3 regions of the Dechloromonas aromatica RCB genome follow, and region 3 is predicted to be linked to each of the others. Evidence: riboswitches for the same ligand, from Rfam matches in the RefSeq annotation. Region 3 holds a riboswitch; each other region holds the start of a gene.
The links. A riboswitch is a leader RNA that binds a small molecule or an ion and turns the genes downstream of it on or off. The one in region 3 is predicted to bind cobalamin.
Positions count from the first base shown of each region.

Region 1: linked by a shared signal. The riboswitch ahead of DARO_RS20535 (TonB-dependent receptor) and the one ahead of DARO_RS08685 (TonB-dependent receptor domain-containing protein) in region 3 are both predicted to bind cobalamin.
Region 2: linked by a shared signal. The riboswitch ahead of cobT (nicotinate-nucleotide--dimethylbenzimidazole phosphoribosyltransferase) and the one ahead of DARO_RS08685 (TonB-dependent receptor domain-containing protein) in region 3 are both predicted to bind cobalamin.

Region 1 covers NC_007298.1:4,326,763-4,331,713, reverse strand. The annotation lists gene DARO_RS20540 (iron ABC transporter permease) at 1-935, opposite strand, end outside; gene DARO_RS20535 (TonB-dependent receptor) at 960-2,930, opposite strand; cobalamin riboswitch at 3,033-3,239, opposite strand; gene DARO_RS20530 (TonB-dependent receptor) at 3,282-4,951, opposite strand, start outside.
Region 2 covers NC_007298.1:159,740-164,690, forward strand. The annotation lists gene DARO_RS00785 (tetratricopeptide repeat-containing response regulator) at 1-900, opposite strand, end outside; gene DARO_RS00790 (ATP-binding protein) at 900-1,508, opposite strand; gene cobU (bifunctional adenosylcobinamide kinase/adenosylcobinamide-phosphate guanylyltransferase) at 1,617-2,183, opposite strand; cobalamin riboswitch at 2,170-2,399, shown strand; gene cobT (nicotinate-nucleotide--dimethylbenzimidazole phosphoribosyltransferase) at 2,471-3,517, shown strand; gene DARO_RS00805 (adenosylcobinamide-GDP ribazoletransferase) at 3,514-4,284, shown strand; gene DARO_RS00810 (hypothetical protein) at 4,318-4,951, opposite strand, start outside.
Region 3 covers NC_007298.1:1,811,145-1,816,095, forward strand. The annotation lists gene DARO_RS08680 (HDOD domain-containing protein) at 1-680, opposite strand, end outside; gene DARO_RS08685 (TonB-dependent receptor domain-containing protein) at 788-2,941, opposite strand; cobalamin riboswitch at 3,075-3,345, opposite strand; gene cobJ (precorrin-3B C(17)-methyltransferase) at 3,419-4,399, opposite strand; gene DARO_RS08695 (cobalamin biosynthesis protein) at 4,396-4,791, opposite strand; gene DARO_RS08700 (cobalamin biosynthesis central domain-containing protein) at 4,788-4,951, opposite strand, start outside.

The DNA.
Region 1 (4,951 bases), 2.0 Mb from region 3:
CCGATCAGTGCCGTCAGTACGCCGACTGGCAACTGTTGCGGGGCGATCAGGGTCCGTGCCAAGGTATCGGCCAGCACCAGCAGCGAGCCGCCGGCCAGCACGGAAGCCGGTAGCAATAGCCGTTGGTCGTTACCGGTGGCCAGGCGCACCAGATGCGGGACGACCAGTCCGACGAAGCCGATTGAGCCGGCCGTGGTGACCGACGCCGCCGTGGCCAAAGAGGCGAGCAGATAAATGGCGTAGCGCAGCCGGCCGACCGCAACGCCCAGTGCCTGTGCCTGCATCATGCCGCGCGATAGCAGGTTCAGTTCGCGGGCGAAAGGCATGGCCAGGGCCAAAGCGACGACCAGTGCCAGCAAGGCCGGCCACCATTGGGTGCTCTGCCCGAGGTCGCCCATCAGCCAGAACAGCATGCCGCGCAGCTTGTGTTCTTCGGCAATGGCCAGCATCAGCGCGACCAAGGCGCCGCAGCCGGCGGCGACGATGACGCCGGTCAACAGCAGACGGGTCTGGGTCCAGCTGCCATCGCCGTGGGCCAGCCCGAAAACGATGAACATGGCGCCCAGTGCCCCGGCAAAAGCCAGCCCGTCGATACCGAGCACCGGCAGGCCGACCAGGATGGCAAACATCGCCCCTACCCCGGCCCCACCGGAAATACCCAGCACATAAGGGTCAGCCAGCGGATTGCGCAATAGCACCTGCATCAGTGCGCCGGCCAGAGCGAGCAGGCCACCGCAGGCAAAGCCGGCAATCGCTCGCGGCAGGCGCAGCTGCAGAACAACGTCGCCGGCGCCGCCTTCCTGGCCGAGTAATGCCCCCAGCACTTCGCCATAGGAAACCTTGAAGCTGCCCACCGTCAACGCCAGCCCGAAACTGGCCACGGCCAACAGGCAGAGGCTGGCGAGGATCAGGAAGGCACGTTGGCGAGTGGGCATGAGCTGAATCGTTATTGCTGACGGTTATTTGAAGTCATAGCGGGCAGTCATGACAAAACTACGCCCGTCGGCAGGATAGTAGTAGTAATCGGTCGCGTAGCCGTAAGCAGCGCTCGACTGATAAGTCGCCCAGTTGGCGTATTTCTTGTCGAAGGCATTGAGTACCTTGGCGGCAATCGTCCATTGGCTGAATTTCCAGGCGGCCATCAGGTCCGTTGTCGTATAGCCACCCACCTGCCTCCGCGTGTTGGCATAGTCGCCGCTAACGTAGCGTTCTCCGACGTAATTGACTGTCGCGCTGTACTGGCCGAATTGCTGGGCATTCCACTGTAGCGCCAGGGCGCCCTTGTTTTCGGCGACCATCGGGATCTGTTTGCCAGTGAACGAGCCGCTGCGGTAGGTCGCGTCCAGATAGGTATAGCTGCCGCGCAAGGCGAGGCTCGAGGTGGCCTGCCATTGCGCTTCCAGTTCGATGCCCCGGCGCTGGGTCGGGTCGGTGTTGATGTTGGTGTACAAATTGCTGTCGAACAGGATTTCATCCGTCAGCTTCATGTCGAAGGCCGCGGCTTTGACCGATATGTCACCCCGGCGGGCAGAGGCGCCGATTTCCTTGATGGTGCCGTGTTGGGGGCGCAGGTTGGCGGAAAACACGGAGTTTCCGGACATGATGTCGTAACCGAACAGCTCGTCGGTATTGGCGAAACGGAAGGTGGTGCCTACCTTGCCATAGACCTGCCAGTGACTGCCGGCATACGTCAGGCCGATTTCTCCGGCGTTCTTCGTGCGCTGGGTTTCGCCCTGAATCGAACTGTCGGCGGCGCTTTGCCACATGCGCTGCGAACGGGCGCCGAGCATCAGGCCCCAGTGCTCATCGAAGTGGGTCAGGTTCTGCAGGTACAGGGCCTGGCTGTCCTGCTCGGCGCGGGCGCGGGAAATGCCAAACAGTGCGCTGTTGCTGACTGAGCGCCAGTCGCCGTGGTACTGATCGAAACCGATCACGGTCTCGCTGGCGGCCAGGCTGGGCAGGCCATGCGCCCAGCGCAGGCGAGGCGTGAAGGACCAGTGCTCTTTCTCCCGCTCGTAAGTGGAGCGATAGACGCCGGAGTACGAGTCGTAGTTATCTTGGTCGAAGGAAAACTCGGCATTGAACAACAGATTCTGGGCGATTTCGGCTTCAACGCCCGGGCGAATCCGGAAGCCGTCGCGATGCTGGTGATCCTGTGGTGTTTTCGAGTAGCGCGGGCGCTGATCGTAGTCGGCTTGCGAGAGAGCACCCGGCAGCCTGGCGCTTTCATCGAAGCCGGAAAAGTCGACGAAACCCTTGGCGCTGCTGCCATCAATGCCGACTCGGCCGGCCAGCGAAGTCTGGGTGGCGGCCGAGTTCTGGCGCCAGCCATTGGTGTCGGCGAAGTGTCCAGCCAGGTTGATGTGAGCGCTTTCACCGCGAGCGGACAGTTGCGCATCGGTGGTGAGCAGCCCGTTGCTGCCGGCGCCGAGCGTAATATTCTGCTGCGAACCTGTCGCTTTCTTGGTGATGATATTGACCACCCCGCCGCTGGCGCCGTCACCGTAGAGCACGGTACCCGAGCCGCGCATGATTTCGATTCTCTCGATGTTGTTCAAGGGGATCAACGACCAGTTGACCGACTCCATAGCCGCGGGGTTGAGGCGCTGACCATCGAGCAAGATAAGTGTGTTCAACGACGCAGTGGCTGGGCCGAAGCCGCGCAGATCGACGCTGGCATCGATGCCGAAGCTGCCATAAAGTGCGCTGACACCGATACCTGCCTGGGTTTTCAGAAGGTCGGGCAAATTGCTGGCCGGGCTCTGACGAATATCCTGCGCAGAGATCACGGTGATATTGGCTGGCAGGCGGGAGTCGATTTGCTCGAAGCGGGTTGCCGAAACGACGACCGCCGGCATTTCTGCGGCGTCATGGGCGAAAACGCTCGAAATGCACAAGGGCAGGGAGAAAACGAGATATTGCGGCTTCACGGAGCTTTCCTTTCCCGGCAGACGTCCCCGCTGCCGGAATGCGTTGAGACGGAAGCGCGGGAGGCAGCTGGTCGAGAAACCGGCACCACCACCCCGTGGCACTTCCAATGGGTGTTCCAGGCCGGTATCCGGGCTCACAAGTCTTGACGTATCGCCTTCCCAGGTGGTCACCCAGTGGCCTTGTGATACGTCCGCACTTGCTTACCGTTGCGGGGGCAGCAGCGGCATGGTCTCGTTGGAGACGCACCGCTTTCCCGTTTAACTGCGCTTGGATAATCCGTACGCAGCACCTGAGACGGCCGCCATTTTACATGGCGGAATACTTTAATAACAGCGAGATAGCTGCATTGCCTAGTAGCTGTAGGCCAGCGAGGCGAACCAGGCTCGTCCGGGAGCGGCGTAATAGGAGAAATAATTCCGGTCGAACAGGTTGCTGACGGCCAACGAGGCATTGAGGCTCTTGTTGAAGCGATAGCTCAGTTTGCTGTCGACCACGAAATAAGCATCGTAGGCTTTGTAAACAGCAGCAGCGGTATCGGCATTGGTGTCGTCGGCGTACTGCTTGCTGGCGTAGCGGCCACTGGTGGACAGCAGCCAGTCGCCACGGCGGGTTTCGAAGCCGATGCTGGCCTGCTTTTCCGGCAGGCCGGTCAGGCGCTTGCCGACCGACGACGGCGACGCGCTGTTTTCCAGCATTTCGCTGTGCGTATAGGTCAGGTTGGCGAAGACCCGGTTGTCGGCATCGAAATGGTGGGTGGCGCTGAGCGTGACACCGTTCGTCCGGGCTTTGCCGGCGTTGATGCGTTTGCGAACCACGATGTTGCCCGGGCCGGTCTGCTTGGGACCAAGGTAGATCAGGTCGTCGATTTCGTTGTGGAAATAGGTGGCCCTGATTTCGCCGCCGTTCCAGGCGCGCCAGTCGCTGCCCACTTCCCAGGATTTGACGGTTTCGGGGGTTAGCGCTGGGTTGGCACTAATGAGGTAGCTGCTGAACGAACTGCGGTATAGGTCATAGACCGTTGGAGCATGGAAAGCCTTGCCGGCCGAGGTGCGCAGCGTGAAGGCATCGGTCACGCGCCACGAGGCGCCGAGCTTCGGGCTCCAGGCGGCTGCAGTTCTCTCGGCGTAGCTGTAGCTGCCCGTCGGGTCGCTGCTCTGGCCGTTGGCGTTGAGCCAGTGGTCGTAGCGCAGGCCGCCCTGCACGGTCAGGCTTGGCGCAAGCTGCCAGTTGTCCTGAAGGTAGGCGCCATGCAGGTACATCTTGCCGGAGGCAGTCGAGTACAGCGCGGTCTTGGATTCAGGATTGCCCCAGTTGCTCAGGGTGTAATCCTTGGCGTCGGCCGAGTCCTGGCGGTAGGCGTAGCCGACGGTCAGGTCATGGGCGCCGAGCGAGGCATTCCAGTAGGTGTCGAATGCTGTCGATTCCGATGGGCTGTCGCTGATCCGGCCTGGGCCGCCAAAGGCTGTGCTGCCGGTCGTTGCTATGATGTACGAATTGGTCGTCACGGCAGTATGGCTGGCCAGCACGTTCAATTGGCCGATCCCCAGCTTGGTGTCGAAGCCGGCATGGAACAGCTGGCGGGTGTAGTTGCTGTCGCCACCGGCGAAGGAAACGTTGTAGATTGGGGCGCCGGTGGCATTGCTACGCACGAAGGATTCCGGGGCGGCGTAACCATAGTGGTAGTCCTGCAGCAGCCAGCCAGCACGCCAGGAGGTGTCGGTGCTGACGCGCTGTTCCAGCTTCAGCGAGGCGCCGTGTTCCTGCCAGGTGTTGTCGCCCTTTTGGCCAAGCAAATAGGTGCCGGCGCCGAGCTCCGTGCTGGTCGGAATAGCGCCTCTGGAGCCCGTTGGTCGACTGCCAGTAACCCATTCGCTGCGATATCCGTTGGTTTGCGCCCAGTTGCCGGTGAAGCGGATCGCCAGGCCATTTTCCAGGCGGGTGCCGGCATGGAGGTAGGCTTTCTGGACATCGGCCGGTGCCTTGCCCGTCTCGAAGGCATCACCGTAGCCGACATTGAAGC
Region 2 (4,951 bases), 1.7 Mb from region 3:
GGGCATCGTGTCGTTGGCAATGACGTCGGCCATCGTGGCACGCGCCGTTTCACTGTCGCCGTTCAAGGTGGCGGCTTCGGCCAGCATCCGCTTGCGTAGATAGTTGCGGGGGGTTTTCTTGGCCACTTCGTCGAGCACTTTCTGGGCTTCGGCGTGCTCACCCTGCGCCATGCAGATGCTGGCTTTGAGGTCGGAGGCATCGAAGAAATGCGGCGTGCTGTCTACCACCTTGTCGATTTCGGCGCGGGCTTCGGTCAGGCGGTTCTGCTTGTGCAGGGAGCGGGCAACACCGGCCCTGGCCCAGGGGAATTCGTAATTTTCAAGGATGCTGCGATAGGCCTTTTCAGAGGCCTCGGCGTCGCCGCTGGCGAGCAGCACTTCCGCTTGCTGGCGCTGAATCTCGAAACGATACGGCCGTCCCGTCTCGCTGGTGCGTTGTGCCTCAAGGATGGCCAGCGCTCTGGCGTACTCCTGCTTGCGCTTTTCCTGATAATAAGCAGCGAAGAAATTTTTCTTGGCGATGATCCGATCCAGTCGCAGGACCAGCTTGTCTGGCGAGAACGGCTTGATGATGTAGTCGTCCGGGACCAGTTCGACGGCTGAAACCACCTGCTCGTAGGATTGTTCGCCGGTGACCATCATGAAAATGGTCTCGTCCGGCAGCAGGTTGAAGCGCCGCAACTCCTCCAGCAACTGCTGCCCGGAGCGGCCTTCGCCCAGCACGTAGTCGCAGAGGATGATGTCCGGTGAATTGTTGCGGATGCGATAGATGGCATCCTGATAATTGGAGGCAAATTCGACGGCGAAGGCACCGATGGTCTGGGCGATGGTGCGCAGCGCATCGCGCGCCTGCGGCTGGTCGTCGATGACGAGAAAACGCTTTTTGTTGTATTCGCTCATCAGGGCAGGCGCAATTCAAAACGGGCGCCGCCGAGGCTGCTGCCGTTGCTTAAGTGCAGGCTGCCCTGTTGCCCCTTGCGGGCGTGTAGCGCGGCCAGTCGGTCGGCGACCATCAGGCCGGTGCCGTGCGTCGGGGGCAGCGTGGCAAAACCGGGGCCGTCGTCCTCGACGCTGAGGACGAGCCAGCCGCCATCTTCCCTGGCGCTGAGGCTGATCCGGCTGCGGGCAAAGCGTCCGGCGTTTTGCACGGCATTGTTCAGCATGTCAGTGACCAGGTCGCGATCCAGCGGCCATTCGTCGAACACCTGGCAATCGACCGTCAAGGCGATATCCTGGCCGGCTAGATGGCTTTTCTGGGCAAGTACCACTTCTTCGCAGAGGTCGCCAACGAGCACCGGGGTGACACCCAGTGCGGCGTCGTGGCGAAGAATGCCGTAAGCCGCCAAGGTGCGGGACAGGCGGTTGCCTGCCGCTTCGATGGCGTAACGGGCTTCGCTCATTTTCAGGCCATGTTTTGCTTCGGCGGCGGCAATCAGCGATTCGGCGATGAACAGCTGGTTCTTCGCGTCATGTACGCCTGAAGCCAGGATGTCGAGCAATTTATGCATGTTTAGTCCCCTCCAAAGACATCTTGCGTGTCTATCTGCAACAAGGATACCGATCTTTTTGTCGAGATGCCTGCCTTCGGAGAAATGCATTCCGAATTGGCAGTCCGATCAGCCCGCGGTGGACTTGAGGCTGAGTGGCAGTCCGGCGGCGACCAGCGTGACCTGGTCGCAAACGGCGGCGACGCGCTGGTTCAGGCGTCCCTGTTCATCGGCGAAGAGGCGCGATACCGGATGCATCGGCACGATGCCCCAGCCGACCTCATTGGAAACCAGAATGATGCGGCCGGGCAGCTGCGGCAGCAGTTCGATCAGCGCGCTGGTTTCCGCGCGGAACAGCGGGCAGTCGATGGCTTCGCCTGCTTCAGCCTGTGCCGCGGCCTGGCCGGCGAACAACAGGTTGGACAGCCACAGGGTCAGGCAGTCGACCAGCACGCAGGTATCCGCCGCTGCCAACTCGCGCAGGCAGGCCGCCAGATGCAGTGTTTCTTCGATGCAGCCCCACTCGACCGGCCGGCGTTCGCGATGATGGGCCACGCGGCGGGCCATTTCGCCATCGAGCGCCTGGGCCGTGGCGAGGTAGGTCACCTTCAGTCCGGAGTCGTGGGCGCGTTGTTCGGCCAGCAGGCTCTTGCCCGACCGGGCACCGCCGAGAATCAGTTCTTTCATGGGCGGCATTTTGGGTGAAGGCCGGCCCGGCGGCAACCGGTATAATTTCGCCTTCGACAATACGGAACCCGGTGCGAGTCTGACTCAATTCCGGGGCGGGCCCGCCGCTGTAACCGGGGACCGATGCCGCAACAGCCACTGCAAACGGGGAAACAGACCCGGCGGGAAGGCGCGGCCAAGGGACGATCCGGAAGCCAGAAGACGTGTCGAAACTTCATTTCGAAGCCTGTGGACAGGGTTTCGCGGCAGCGTTGGCCAAACGTTGCCGCGAGGCCCTTTTACTTTTGGAGAATCGGATGCATTCGTTTGAAATTTCTATCCCGGACAGCGGACTTGAAACCGCCCTGCAAAACAAGATCGACCGCAAGACCAAGCCGCTCGGAGCGCTCGGGCTGCTCGAAAAGACCGCCAAAAAAATCGGCCTGGTCCAGCAAACGCTGACCCCGCAACTGAACAATCCGCAAATGCTCGTCTTCGCCGGCGACCATGGCGCAGCCAAGGCCGGTGTATCGGCCTACCCGCAGGACGTAACCTGGCAGATGGTCGAGAACTTCCTGGCCGGCGGCGCCGCGATCAACGTCTTCGCCCGGCAGAACGGCCTCGGCCTGTCGGTTGTCGATGCCGGCGTCGCTCACGATTTCGGCCAGCGCACCGGCTTGATCGATGCCAAGGTCGCGGCTGGCACGGCCAATTACATCGAGCAGGCAGCGATGACGCCTGCCCAGTGCGCGCAGGCAATCCAGAATGGCGCCGCCATCGTCCGCCAGCTGGCAGCAAAGGGCTGCAATGTCGTCGGTTTCGGTGAAATGGGCATCGGCAATACCGCCTCCGCTTCGTTGCTGACGCACTGTCTGACCGGCCTGCCGCTGGCCGAATGTGTCGGTCGCGGCACCGGGCTGGATGATGCCGGCCTGGCCCGCAAGCAGGATCTGCTCGAACAGGCCCTGATCCGCTACCGTAACGCCGGTGGCAACAACGATGCCGGCGCTGTGCTGGCCGAATTCGGCGGCTTTGAAATCGCCACCATGGTTGGCGCCATGCTGGCGGCAGCCGAAGCGAAGATGGTGCTGCTGATCGATGGTTTCATTGTCGGTTCGGCCGCCCTGATCGCTTCCCGTCTGGCGCCAGCGCTGCTCGACTACTGCGTCTTCTGCCACCGTTCCGCCGAGGCCGGCCATCGCACCCAATTGCTCGCCATGGGCGCCGAACCGCTGCTCGACCTCGGGTTGCGCCTTGGCGAAGGCACCGGCGCCGCGCTGGCCTACCCGCTGGTCCAGTCGGCGGTGAGCTTCCTCAACGAGATGGCCAGCTTCGAATCGGCCGGCGTGTCAGATAAAGAATGATCCGCCGCGAGCTCGAGTACTTCTTCGGCGCGATCCGCTTCTTCACGCGGCTGCCGGTGCCCGGCTGGGTCGGGCATTCGGCCGAGGCGCTGAATCACTCGGCTCGATATTTCCCCGCCGTCGGCCTGCTGGTTGGCGGCATCGGGGCGCTGGTCTATTGGCTGGCCCTGTACCTGTGGCCGCAGCCGGTCGCCGTCCTGCTCTCGATGGCAGCCACCATCTACGCCACCGGTGCCTTCCACGAGGACGGCCTTTCCGATACGGTCGACGGCCTCGGCGGTGGCTGGGAAAAGGCGCGCATTCTCGACATCATGAAGGACTCGCGCGTCGGTAGCTACGGCGTCGTCGCCATGGTGCTGGCGCTGCTCGGCAAGTTCGTGCTGCTCTCGTCGCTGGCGCCGGCGCTCGTTCCATTCGCGCTGCTCGCCGGACATGCTGTTTCCCGCTTCTGCGCGACGGTCTTGCTGGCGACCATGGACTACGTTCGTGACGATCAGCTGAGCAAGGCCAAGCCGCTCGCCAACCGCATGTCCGCCGGAGCCATAGTGGTGGCGCTGTGCTTCGCCGTCGCGCCGCTGCTGGCACTGCCCTGGTTCAAGGCTGCCGCGGGCTTGGCGCTGGCTGCCTTGGCCACCCTGTGGCTTGCCCGCAAATTCCAGCGCTGGCTGGGTGGTTATACCGGGGATTGTTTGGGCGCAACGCAACAGTTTGCCGAGATTGTGTTCTATCTGGGATTGATGGCGAATCTATTCGCACAGAATCCTTGATGCGGGCGGAATCGCCGACCGAATAAAGCTCGGTTATTCATCCCCGCCATTGTCGAACTGCGCCTCGATATCGCTGGTTTCCGAAGCGGGGGACTTTTCCGGCAGGGGTATTTCGGGCGGCGGGTTATCCAGCGGGACCGGTTTGGTGAAGGTTTGCGGGAGGTGATTTTCGATCTGATCGGAGATGTGATGAATGCCTGCCGCCACGCCTGTATCGGGATCGTCCATCAAGGACGTCCACATGTCGGCGACTGAGTCGGTCAAGGTTGCTCGGAGTTCCGTCTCGATTTCCTTACGCCCGGCCTCATGCCAGATCATGCCAACAGCGGCTGCGCCCAGTGAAATCACCGATCCAGTAATTCCCCCGACCAGCGCCGATGCTGCACTCGTGCCACCGCTGATGGCCAGTTTATTCAACAGTTTTTCACTGATATTTCTGGCTACCGGGGAGATTCGCGTTTTCGATAATCCAACGCCGTCATTTCCTCCCTCATCCCGAATGCTTTGAAGCAAGGCGCTGTAGGCCGGTAATGCCTCAATCTGATCGTGATAGGCAATCTGCTCAAGGGAAGCGTCGTGGGTGGCCGGGGGAGCGAGCTTGATCGCCGGGATGCTGGCAAGCCGTCGCTTGAACTGATCTTCAGGAACGTCATGGCGTTGAGGAATT
Region 3 (4,951 bases):
TCGTGGTCCGCCGTGGCTTCGACGATTTCCGCCGGCAGTCCCAGGGCGTTAAGTAAAGAAACGCCGATGCTTTCATGCCAATTGACGATCAGGTACTTGATGCTCTCCGGGCGATGGCGGAGTTCCTGGTACTGGGTTGCCCGATAGAGCATGTAGAACGCGCCCAGATCGTGAATCAGGCCGGCCAGCATGGCTTCGTCAGCGTTCAGGCGGGGCATCTGCCTGGCGATGACCCTGGCCGCGGCGGAGGTCTGGATGGAATGTTCCCAGAGGCCGCGGGTAATTTCTGAAAACTCGGCCATGCCTTTTGCCCGCATCAACTGGGTCATCACGATTGAGAGCGCAGCCGTTCGCACTGCATTGAGTCCCAGGCGGACGATGGCTGATTTCAGGTCGACCACCTCATTTCCCTGCGGATTGAAGGCGACCGAGTTGGCCAGCTGGAGCAGCTTGGCTGAAATCAGCGGCTCGACCGAAACGGCATGGGCAATGTTGGCGATACTCTGGTCGCGGTCATGCAAGGCTTTACGCAGGCGCAGTACGGCATCGAAATAAGTCGGAAACACCACTTCGCCAGAGAGTTCCTTGGCGATGTCGGCCAACATCTGAAAGCGCTGTGCCTTCAGGGCGTCACCTTTCTTGTCCGGATCGTTGGGGTCATGGGCGTCAGCAATCATCATGGCTGCATTATTCAACAAAACCCCGCCTTGTGGGCAGAGGCCGTTTGCTGTGTGCAGAGTTTTGATGGCGCAGAGGGGCGCTCGAACATGCAGATCGCCCCGGCCTCTTAAAAATTGACCCTGAGCCCAAGGCGTACCGTCCTCGGTTCAAGGGGATGGACCAGATGGCCATCGATTGCCGAGCCGCCGCCACAGCCAGCGGTTCCCAGTGTCGCCTCACTCCGCGTGCAAGCACCGCCCCAGTACTCGATGTCATTGGCTTTTTTGTCGAACAGGTTCAACACATCGAGACTCAGCTGCCATTGCTTGTTGAAGCGGTAGCCCGCCTTCAGGTTAGCCATCCAGAAGGCTTGGGACTTCTCGCTGCCGGTTTCTTCCAGACTGTAGGGGGCAAGGTAGCGCACACGAATACCCCCAAACCACCGGCCGCCACCATCTAGCGTCAAGCCAAGCGAGGCGGTTAGCGGAATGGCATTCGGCACATGGCGCCCGCCGTTGACTTCGGTTTTGAAGCGCGCTTTCGACAGGGCCAAGTCGGCATCGACGATCAATCCAGGGATCGGGGTGAAGTAGTTGGACCATTCCAGTCCGCTGCGTTGTGAAGCCCCCTTGGGTTCCGTCACGCCTTCGTCGCCAATAAAAACCAGTTCCGAGGCGAGTTCCATCTGCCAGATGGAGAGGCTGCTGCTCCAGCCGGGCAGGGGGACGACACGAATGCCCAGTTCGCTGCCCCTGGCCTTGACGATCAGCGGTAGCGTATCGATTGAGGCGCCGTTCTGCGGGTTGGTTCTCGTCGTTGCGCCACGTGCATCGTTGCTGTGGAAACCGTGCCCCCAGTTGGCATAAAACTCGGTCGGGCCGAGCAAAGCGAAGGGGCCGAAGACGGCACCCAGTTTGGGGCTGGCCTGGTGGGCCGACACATCGCCGCCGTTTTCCATGTTGTTGGCCCCGCCCAACGCAATGACCTCGGCCCGGATCTGGTCGTAGCGTGCACCGATACTGCTCCGCAGCCAGGGCAGCCATTGTGTTTTGATCTCCATGAACAGCCCGCTAGCCGTTTCGGTGATTCTGTCCTCGCGCACGGTATTGGTCCGCTGGCGATTTTCCGTGTTGTAGAGCCCAACGCTGGCGATACGGTCCTGGCGCAGCTGAATCCCCGCCATCAGTTCGCTGTCCTTGCACTGCGGGCCGAGGAACCAGCTATGGCGCAGCTCGCCGCCCCAGACGAGGCGCTCGTCGGCTTGTTCGTGCTGATCGCCGGCCAGACCGCTGATATAACCGGAGGGTGCCGAGAACAGATTGAGGCCGTAGTCGATGACGTATAAATTGGCTCGCGTGGCACCTTTTTCATCGGTTGTAGCCCATTCGCCGGACAGACTGTAACGGTGAGTCTGACCACCGTCGTTTTTGACCAACGTGCCGTAGCGGCCGATTTCACCGCTGCTGATGGCGCGCTCCGGCACGTGCTCGGAGGCCGTCCACTCGGCCTTGTAGAGCATGGCTGTGAGGGCAAAACCGTTGGCCGCTGTGCCGGATGAAAGGCGGAATACCGCATTCTGCTTGCTCAGGTTTTCCGGTTGCTCCCAGGGGCCATTGTTGCCGGCCAGCTCGACGCCGGCGAGCAGGCTGAAACCGTTGAGTTCGCTGCTGCCGGCCGCGAGTAGCCGACGGTAATTGTGCTGGCCCAGGCCAAGTTCCACAAAGGGGGCATTCAGCTTGCGCTGGTAATCGATGCGGGCGCTGCCGCTGGTGGCGAAGTCGCCATCCTCGGCACCATAGACGCCTTTTTTGTATTTGACCGTGCTGACCAGTTCGGGAATCAGGAAATTGAGGTCCATGTAGCCTTGGCCGTGGGCATGGCTGACCATGTTGACCGGCATCCCCATGACCAGTGTCGAGAAGTCGCTGCCATGGTCGAGGTTGAAGCCGCGCAGGAAATACTGGTTGGCCTTGCCATCACCGGAATGCTGGGTGACCACCATGCCCGGTACAACTTCCATGACCTCGGCCGGGCGGAGCAAGGGCCGGTTGGCCAGTTGCCTGGCCGTGACCGTTCCCTCGCTGGCCGCTTCGGCGATACCGATCAAGTCCTTGCTGCCGCTGCTGACGGTGACTTCCTGCAGCGTCGGCAGGCCGGCGGCAATGGCCGGCAAGGCATAAGCCGACAGCAGGGCCAGTGCCAGGGAAGAGAGTCGCCTGACTGGATGGACTGGGGTGCCTGGCTCACTCGCTGGCTGGAGACTGAATCCTGTTTTTGACATCTGAGTCGAACTCCCATGTTCTACCGTCAGCTTGCGGATGACGACAAGGCATGGCGCAGGGCCATGCTTCAACTGCCGCCATCAGCTTCCCCGCAGACGGTCTATTGCATATCGTCGCCACACCGTAGAGCGCAGCGACACCAAGCAACAGGCCGGTCTCCGGGCTGGCAAGTCTTGAAGTGTCGCCTTCCCGGCCCGACCGCGCACGTCCTATGGACGCCACGTGACGAACCAGTGGCTGGTGACCCCATGCCGGGGCACCTTGACACTTCCGCACTCGCTTACCGTTGCGGGGGCAGCCGGGGCATTGTGGTCACTCGTTTTATCGAGTCGCCACGCACCTCGTTCCCGTTTCACCTTTGGCCGTTGAATCAGCCAAAGACACCTGTTGCTGTTTGTCCGGCAAAACGACCGATCTCTGCTGCGCCGGACGGCAGCCATTAATTCAAAGCGGTGCGATTTCTGCACCGGCTGGCGTCATGCCTCGATCTCGTTCGCTTCGCCTTCCGCAGGGACTTCGCTAGCCAGCACGGCAGCGATGTAGTCCTCCGGCAGGCGGTGCTCGATGGCCAGTTCGGCGGCACTCTTGCCGCTCGCCTGAATGCTCGCCATCCAGCCGTTGAGGCCGGTGGACAGCGAGCGGCCAGCCTGTTCGCCGTCGTGGGTATTGCGTTCGCCAGCCTCGACGGCGTACTTGTTCGCATAGCCGCGCGGCGTCACCATCAGGCCATGTTTGATGAAGGTGTTGGAATTGCCGATCAGTACGGTCGACAGCATGCCGATGTCAGCCTCGCCCATCTTTTCCAGCGTCGTGAATTCGATGCGCTGCTTCGGCCGGTAGGCAGATTTGACGATGGCGACTGGGGTTTTCGGATCGCGGTGGCGCAGGAATAGGCGTTGCGCTTCGACGATCTGCTGGGTGCGGCGACCGCTTTTCGGGTTGTACAGCGCAACGACGAAATCGGCATAGGCCACCGCATCGAGCCGGCGGGCGATGGTCGGCCATGGTGTCAGCAGGTCGGACAGGGAAATGGCGCAGAAATCGTGGGTCAGCGGGGCGCCGACCAGCGCGGCGCAGGTGTTCAGCGCCGAAGCGCCGGGGATGATCTCGACTTCAATGTCCGAATCCGGCGTCCACCCGGCCTGGAACAGTACTTCGAAGGTCGGCCCGGCCATGCCGTAAACGCCGGCGTCGCCCGATGAAATCAGGGCCACCTTCTTGCCCTGGCGGGCCCGGTCGAGTGACTCGATGGCCCGGTCGAGTTCCTCGGTCATCGATTTCTTGATGACTTCCTTGCCGACCACGAGATCGGCCACCAAGCGGATATAGGTAACGTAGCCGATGATCGTGTCGGCTTCGGCGATGGCGGCGCGAGCACGAGCGGTCAGGTGGTCGTTGCTGCCCGGGCCGAGGCCGACCAACATGATTTTCCCGGTTTTCGTCTGAGTTTCATTCATTCTGGAATCCTTGCAATGGAGACAGTCGCGTTACGCCCATCCGGGCCGCGCAACTTGTGTTTTTCGATGATCAAATGGGTCTGGTCGGCACGGGCAGCGAGTAGGGCTGCCGCCTCCGAAACCGAAGGGGTGCCGGTATATTTGCGGACCGTTTCCGAGGGGGTGGGGACCTCGACCGCCGCCAGCGCTGCCGCCGGATGGAAATCAATCATCCATCCGTGTTGGGCGGCCACTTCAAGCAGCCCGACCTCATCGGCCTTCAGGTCAATCGACGCGACGCCCGCTACATCGGCTGGCGTGGCATTGGCCGCCGCCAGCGCTTCGCCAATCGCCTGCGCGATGGTGCTCGCTGGCGTGTTCCGGTCGCAACCGAGACCGAGGGTGATTTTCATACGGCTTGCGCCGGGCGATAGACCACCCGTTTGCCGGCCAGGCGGGCAGCCAGCGCATTTGGCATCTCACGATCGCTGATCCACAGCACGGCGGCAAAATGGCTGGGATCGATTTCCTCCAGCCGCTTGAACAAGGTCACGTTGCCCGGCAACGGCCCGC